Regions from separate parts of the Paenarthrobacter sp. NPDC089675 genome, predicted to be linked through region 3. Evidence: predicted binding sites of a transcription regulator. Region 3 holds the regulator's gene; each other region holds the start of a gene.
The links. Region 3 encodes HrcA, which represses chaperone genes, less so after heat shock. Its sites were predicted from a motif close to TTNGCACTCGNNNNNNNCGAGTGCNAA; they were not measured.
Positions count from the first base shown of each region.

Region 1: groES (co-chaperone GroES) is a predicted target of HrcA. The motif match lies at 1,467-1,493, and genes of this name have one in related genera.
Region 2: ACIPY2_RS00930 (FmdB family zinc ribbon protein) is a predicted target of HrcA. The motif match lies at 1,538-1,564, and genes of this name have one in related genera.

Region 1 is NZ_JBIVHM010000001.1:161,699-163,959, reverse strand. It holds gene groL (chaperonin GroEL) at 1-939, opposite strand, end outside; gene groES (co-chaperone GroES) at 1,026-1,322, opposite strand; gene ACIPY2_RS00840 (hypothetical protein) at 1,519-1,947, opposite strand; gene ACIPY2_RS00835 (SAM-dependent methyltransferase) at 2,015-2,261, shown strand, end outside.
Region 2 is NZ_JBIVHM010000001.1:187,371-189,631, forward strand. It holds gene ACIPY2_RS00920 (DUF4011 domain-containing protein) at 1-342, shown strand, start outside; gene ACIPY2_RS00925 (Flp pilus assembly protein CpaB) at 396-1,133, opposite strand; gene ACIPY2_RS00930 (FmdB family zinc ribbon protein) at 1,212-1,478, opposite strand; gene ACIPY2_RS00935 (5-formyltetrahydrofolate cyclo-ligase) at 1,623-2,222, opposite strand.
Region 3 is NZ_JBIVHM010000001.1:824,802-827,062, reverse strand. It holds gene dnaJ (molecular chaperone DnaJ) at 1-467, opposite strand, end outside; gene hrcA (heat-inducible transcriptional repressor HrcA) at 518-1,525, opposite strand; gene ACIPY2_RS03915 (DUF3097 domain-containing protein) at 1,757-2,261, shown strand, end outside.

The DNA of each region.
Region 1 (2,261 bases), 660 kb from region 3:
TACCTCAAGGCCAACAGTGTCCAGGCTCAGGCCGAGGTCAGCGGAAACAACCTGTGCACCGGTGAGCGTGGCGATGTCCTGGAGCATGGCCTTGCGGCGGTCGCCGAAGCCCGGTGCCTTGACGGCCACAACATTGAGCGTGCCGCGGATGCGGTTGACGATCAGCGTGGAGAGGGCTTCGCCTTCGATGTCTTCGGCAATGATGAACAGCGGCTTGGAAGCCTGCAGTGCCTTCTCCAGAAGCGGCAGGAATTCCTGCAGGGAGGAGATCTTGCCCTGGTTGATCAGGATGAGCGCGTCTTCGAGGACGGCTTCCTGGCGCTCTGCGTCGGTGACGAAGTACGGGGAAAGGTAGCCCTTGTCGAACTGCATGCCCTCGGTGAGGACCAGTTCGGTCTGGGTGGTGGAGGACTCTTCGATGGTGATGACGCCATCCTTGCCCACCTTACCGAAAGCCTCGGCCAACAGTTCGCCAACCTCGTCGCTCTGGGCGGAGATGGCTGCAACGTTGGCTACTTGGGTGCCTTCGACTTCGCGGGCGTTCTCCAGGAGTCGGGCTGCGACGGCTTCAACGGAAACCTCGATGCCGCGCTTGATCTCACCGGGAGCAGCGCCGGCCGCGACGTTGCGCAGGCCTTCCTTGACCAGGGCCTGTGCAAGCACGGTGGCCGTCGTGGTGCCGTCGCCTGCAACATCGTTGGTCTTGGTGGCAACTTCCTTGGCCAGCTGAGCGCCAAGGTTCTCGTAGGGATCGTCCAATTCGACTTCGCGGGCGATCGTCACGCCGTCGTTGGTGATCGTGGGGGCGCCCCACTTCTTGTCCAGGACGACGTTGCGGCCGCGCGGGCCGAGCGTCACCTTGACGGTGTTGGCGAGCTTGTCGATACCGGCCTCGAGGGACCGGCGGGCAGCGTCGTTAAACGCAAGCTGCTTTGCCATGGTTATGTCCTTTCAGAACGGAAAACCCGCACCACCGGCGGCCGGAACGTATTCCAACGGCGCCTGCAGTGCGGGATCCCGGCAAGTTACTTGACGACGATCGCGAGGACGTCGCGGGCGGACAGAACGAGGTACTCGTTGCCACCGGTCTTGACTTCGGTTCCACCGTACTTGGAGTAGATGACGACGTCGCCAACAGCTACGTCCACGGGCACGCGGTTGCCGTTGTCATCGAAGCGGCCGGGGCCGATTGCAACAACTTCGCCTTCCTGCGGCTTCTCCTGTGCGGAGTCCGGAATAACCAGGCCGGAAGCCGTGGTCTGCTCTGCTTCGAGCGGGCGAACAACAATACGATCCTCAAGAGGCTTAATCGAGACCGACACTCGGATCTCTCCTTTTCATGAGCTGATTCATGGACTAAGAACAAGGGTGCCGAGGCGTGCAACCGTCGTCGCGGTGCCGGCAGCTTACCTGGCGTGGGTTAGCACCCTCAAGGGGAGAGTGCTAACAAGACTCTATGTAAGGCGTTAGCACTCGGTCAAGGTGAGTGCCAACAATTCGTCTTTCGGTGAACCCGGGTTACTCGCCCCGGAGGTCGTCGAGGTCGTAGTCGTCGCCGTCGTCCTCCGCGCGCCCGGCCGCGGATCCCCGGTTCAGGTAAAGAACGACGGCGGCAGCAACAGCTACGACGCCGGAAATCACCAGTCCGGTGATACCGCCGGCGCGGACACCGCTGTAAAGCTCACGGATATCCCGGGCCTCCTCCGTGGCGTCGTTCACGCTCTTGCCCGTGACGGAGTAGGCCGCTGCGTTGAAGGAATCCAGCGCGAAAATGACAATCAGCAGTCCGATGCAAACAACGGCGATGACGGCACCCGCTATGAGCGCCGGACGTGCATACGTGGAGATGGACCGGCCGGCGGGATGCTCTTCGGCCCCCGGAACACGGGAATCGTTCCCGTCCGGGTTGTTGATGTCGGAGGGCTGCGGAGCTGCGGTGTCTTCCATGAAAACAACCCTATCGGGCTGCCCGCCAGGTCTCAGCCCCGGAGCGCAAACGTTTAGGCTGGATGGCATGCCCAACGCTCCTCAGGAACACCTCGCGCCCTTGTTCACCACGGAAGGGTGGGAGCTTCTTGGCTCGCTTGGACCGTACCGTGAAGCCGACGCCATGGCGCTCAACGCCTCGCTGCGCAAGGCCGGCCACTCCCCCGAGCTGGTAGCCGCCGTCCTGACGCAGTCGCGCCTGCGGACCAAGGCCGAGGCCAAGTTCGGCGAGTTTGCACACCAAATGCTGTTTACCCAGGCAGGCCTGGAACAGG
Region 2 (2,261 bases), 640 kb from region 3:
GGACGCCCGGCTCTCGACCGGTCCCTGCTCGGTGGCCCGCGACCGGATCATGGAGACTTGGAAGAAGCAGCGGTGAACAAGCAGGAAAACGCCAAGGAAGAACCCAGCGAAGCGAAGGCCGCACCCACGGACGATGCCCCGAATCGCAGCCAGGGCGATGCCCCTGAAGCCGTGGAAGGTGTAGCTGAAACGTCCGAAGTAAAGCCAGCTGCGGCCAAGCCGGATTCAGCCGGGATACTGCCCAACAAGGCTTCCGAGGACGATCCGCGGCGTTGGGGCGACGAGTCGGGTTATGACCATGATCAATGGCTGAAGGAACAAAAGCCTCCGCACTGGGGCTGATTCCTCGGCCGCAGGAGCGGACAGCATCGACAATCATGTATGCGGGTCCGCCGTCAGCTTGGATTGACGAGTACAAAGAAAAGCTTGCCTTGCGTTGATGCGCCGGCAAGCTTTTCTGCTTGTTCGGGGTTGGCGGATACTACCACCAGCCCGTCCGTGTCAGTGGTGCCCAACCATTGGCCCGCTTTGCCCCCTTGTATGGACGTCCAGAGCACGGGCAGGGGACCGGCAAGGACATGGCTGGGGCGCTGCTCGTCGTAACTCCCCGTCCCGGTCAGGACAACGGTGACCAGCTGCCCTGGAGATAACAGCTGGATGGATGACGGGTCCGCCATCCGCAGCGGAACGGCTGCGGAGCCTGCCGGAGCTCCGGTGAGGAGGCCCGGGCCGAGGAGGTCCGTTTCCGTGGGGATTTGGCCCTTGGCCAGGGGGGAGGCGAGCTGGCGCCCCGCAAGGCTGGAGGCATCGTGGAGGGCCCCGGAAATTGCGACGTCGCGGGGGACGCCCATCATGACGAAATCCGATTCGGCAAGGCTGCTTCCCGCCGCGAGGTCCCGGGCGGCCACCAGAATACTGATGCGCTGTTCAGAGGCGGGCGTGAGTTGTTGAACTGCGATACCCGTAGCCAGGCAGAGCAGGAGAGCAACGGTCAGCCGACGGTGACGGGCTACAAGTGATGCAAGGTTTGTGCGTGGACGCCCGTTGCCCGACCTCCTGCCCTGCAGGAAGGCACTACGGGACGATGTGCGGCTGGCGCGGCCGAGCCGGAATGAAGGTAATTTCTGTGGCATGTCGCCACGCTAACCACCGGACCCGGCCGCAAAGCAGCGGCCGGAGACCCTATGTGGAAAACCTTCGTCGTTTATGGTCTAGCTGGCTGCCGCCGCGGGGGCGGGCGTTGCTGCCGGTGCAGGCGCAGCGGGGGCCGAGGGTGCAGCGGAAACCGTGCTGCCCTTGGTATCCCGGGAATCCGTGCGGTAGAAGCCCGAGCCCTTGAAAACCACGCCGACGCTGTTGAACTTCTTGCGAAGGGAACCCTTGCATTCCGGGCACTCCGTCAGGGAGCTGTCCGAAAAGGACTGGACGATGTCAAAGGCATGGTCACAGTCTTTGCAGGCGTATGCGTATGTGGGCACTGAATTCCTCCTTCAGGACAAAGTTCAGGTCCTGTAACGCCTCGGGAAACCATCTCCCATTAGCAGTCGCAGGGCCTGAGTGCCAATTCTATCATCCGGTTTTCCCGCACTCACTACGGATTGCGGGGAAGCTACTCCCCATAACTACCTTGAGAGCCGCACAATTCCCGACGGCGTCAATATCTCGGAAACCGGCTGGTCGAACTCCTCGGCGGGGATGCTGCCGGAAGGCAACACGTCGTCGTCGTACGTCACTGCAATGGTGCGGGGGCGCTTGCCCAGTACCTCAAGCCCCTGGAGGAACCGGTCGTAGTAGCCGCCGCCTTGGCCGATCCTGTTGCCGTCTCCGTCCACGGCCGTCGCCGGCATGAAGATGCCGGTGGCAGCCGCCGCCTCCTCCGTGCCGAACCGATCGCCCTCGGGTTCATCGATGGGGGCGTAAGTAGAACGAACGAACCGTGTATCGGGAGTCCAGTAGACCCACGTGAGGTGCCGCTCCGGTTCGCAGACGGGAAGCAGGACGCGGTGGCCGTCCCTATGCAAGGCTTCGATAAGGGGAAGCGTGGGCGGCTCGAATCCGACCCCCAGATACACCGCGAAGGTACCGGGTTCGCCGGCCGATATTTCCTTGGCCCACGCTGTTCCGTGACCCGCCAGCGCTGCGCCGGCGGCGGCAATCTGTTCCGGAGCCAGGGCTCGCCGGTGTTGGCGCCGGGTGCTCCGGATTTCTTCCTTTGTTGCCATGTTTTCCGTTCCTTCAGCCTTTGCCGGCGGCGGCAACAC
Region 3 (2,261 bases):
GGGTGGGTGCCGGGACGGCAGCAGCTGCCATCACACGTGGGGCAGGTGACTGCAGTGTCGACTTCGAGTTTCTTGTTGACACCGAAGACGGCGTCCTTCAGGTCGATCCTGACGCTGATAAGCGCGTCCTGGCCGCGGCGCACGCGTGAAGCGGGCCCGGCGTGGCCGCCGCCCCCACCACCGAAGAACGTGTCAAAGATGTCCTGGAAGGCGAAGCCCTGGCCGGAGTAACCCCCGCCGAAGCCGTTGTCCGTTCCGTTTTCGTTGCCAGTGGCGTCGTAGACCCGACGCTTTTGCGGGTCTGACAGGACTTCGTAGGCGTGCGTTACTGCCTTGAACTGTTCCGCGACATCTTCCCCGGGGTTGACGTCGGGGTGCAGTTTTCGCGCCAACTTGCGGTACGCCTTTTTGATCTCTTCTCCGGTGGCTTCCGGGGAGACTCCCAAAACGTCATAGTGGCTGCTCAAAGTCGGTATCTCTTCCTTGTTGTACTGCGGTTCATTGGCGGCGGCTGGTGTCAGCCGCCGAGGATTCGGGAAAGGTAACGGGCCACGGCGCGAACGGCGGCCATGGTTGTGGGGTAGTCCATGCGGGTTGGTCCCAGGATGCCCACTTTCGCCCCGGAGCCGTAGCCGGTGGCCACGACTGAAGCTTCGGCAAGACCGTCGTACGGATTTTCCCGTCCGATGCTGACCGTGACTCCGCGCGGGTCGTCCCCCATGTCCGACAACAACCGAAGCATGACCACTTGTTCCTCAAGGGCCTCAAGTACCGGACCGATGCTCAGCGGGAAGTCCACGTTGGAGCGGGCGAGGTTTGCGGTTCCCGCCATGAGGATCCGCTCTTCGCGGCTGGTGTCGCTCAGCGCCTGCAGTCCCACGGCCAGGGCCTGCGCTGCACCGCGGAGTTCAGGAGGGCATAAGGCCACAACGGAGGGAAGGACCTGGGGGAGCAAATCGAGTTGGGTTCCGGCGATGCTTCCAAGGAACCTGGAGCGCAGCACCATCAGGGCCTCGTTGCTGACGTCCGCACCGGCGTCGACGACCTTTTGTCCCACGCTGCCGGTGTCCGCTATCAGGACCGCCAGCACCTGCTTCGGGGCCAGCAGCACAAACTCCACGTGGCGGACCAGCGCCCGCTTTGAATGTGGATACTGCACGACGGCGACCTGGTTGGTCAGCTGCGAAAGGAGCCGCACGGTCCGCTCAAGAATGTCGTCAAGGTCATCCGGCCCCTCCAGGAGCGAATGGATGGCCCTGCGCTCAGCAGCGGACAAGGGCTTCACCTGCGAAATCCGGTCCACGAAGAGGCGGTAACCCTTGTCCGTGGGGATACGGCCCGCGCTGGTGTGGGGAGCGGCGATGAGTCCTTCTTCTTCCAAAACCGCCATGTCGTTGCGGATGGTGGCGCTGGAAACACCGAGGTGGTGGCGCTCCACCAGAGCCTTCGACCCGACAGGCTCACGGGAATGCACGTAGTCCTCAACGATGGCCCGCAAGACTTCCAGTTTGCGCGGCTCACTCATTGCAACACCTCCTGACGACCATCCGGGTCCACGCGGCCGGCGCCTGGGGGACCTTCAAAAAAACACATCACCATCACCATCTGCTTAGCACTCAACATGCCCAAGTGCTAACAAGTCTAGTATGGGCCACCGCGTTGCTAGCATTGAAACCGTCCGCTGCCCCCATCCGCAGCGGGGCCGGCGGCATCCGCGTGCCCGGCTGGATTCCCAGCGCAAAGAGGTATGAGCTCCTTGGCTTTCGACACTTGGGGTCCGCAGGACCTGACGGCACCGGCCAAGCGAAAACTGCCGGAAGTGCCCGTCCAGCGCGGAATGGTCCTTGAAGATGTCCAGTCAGGCTGGGTAGGGGAAGTGGTCCGGGTTGAAAAGTCCGGCGGCATGCACATTGTTTCCCTCGAGGACAGACGTGGAAAGGTCAAGTCCTTCCAACTGGGGTTCGGGTTCCTCCTCGAAGGTGCACCGATACAGCTGATGCCCCCGGCAGCGAGAGTGCCCGCAGGCGCAGTTCCGGCCGGGCGTACGGCCTCCGGCTCCGTCCGCGTTCAGGGCCAACGGGCCCAGGTGGCCAAGGCCAGCCGCATCTGGGTGGAAGGCAAGCACGACGCCGAACTCGTGGAGAAGGTATGGGGCGACGATCTCCGCGTTGAGGGCATCGTGGTGGAGCCCCTCCACGGCGTGGACGACCTCAAGTCAGCCATTGCATCCTTCGGGCCCGGACCGCAGCGCAAGCTCGGGA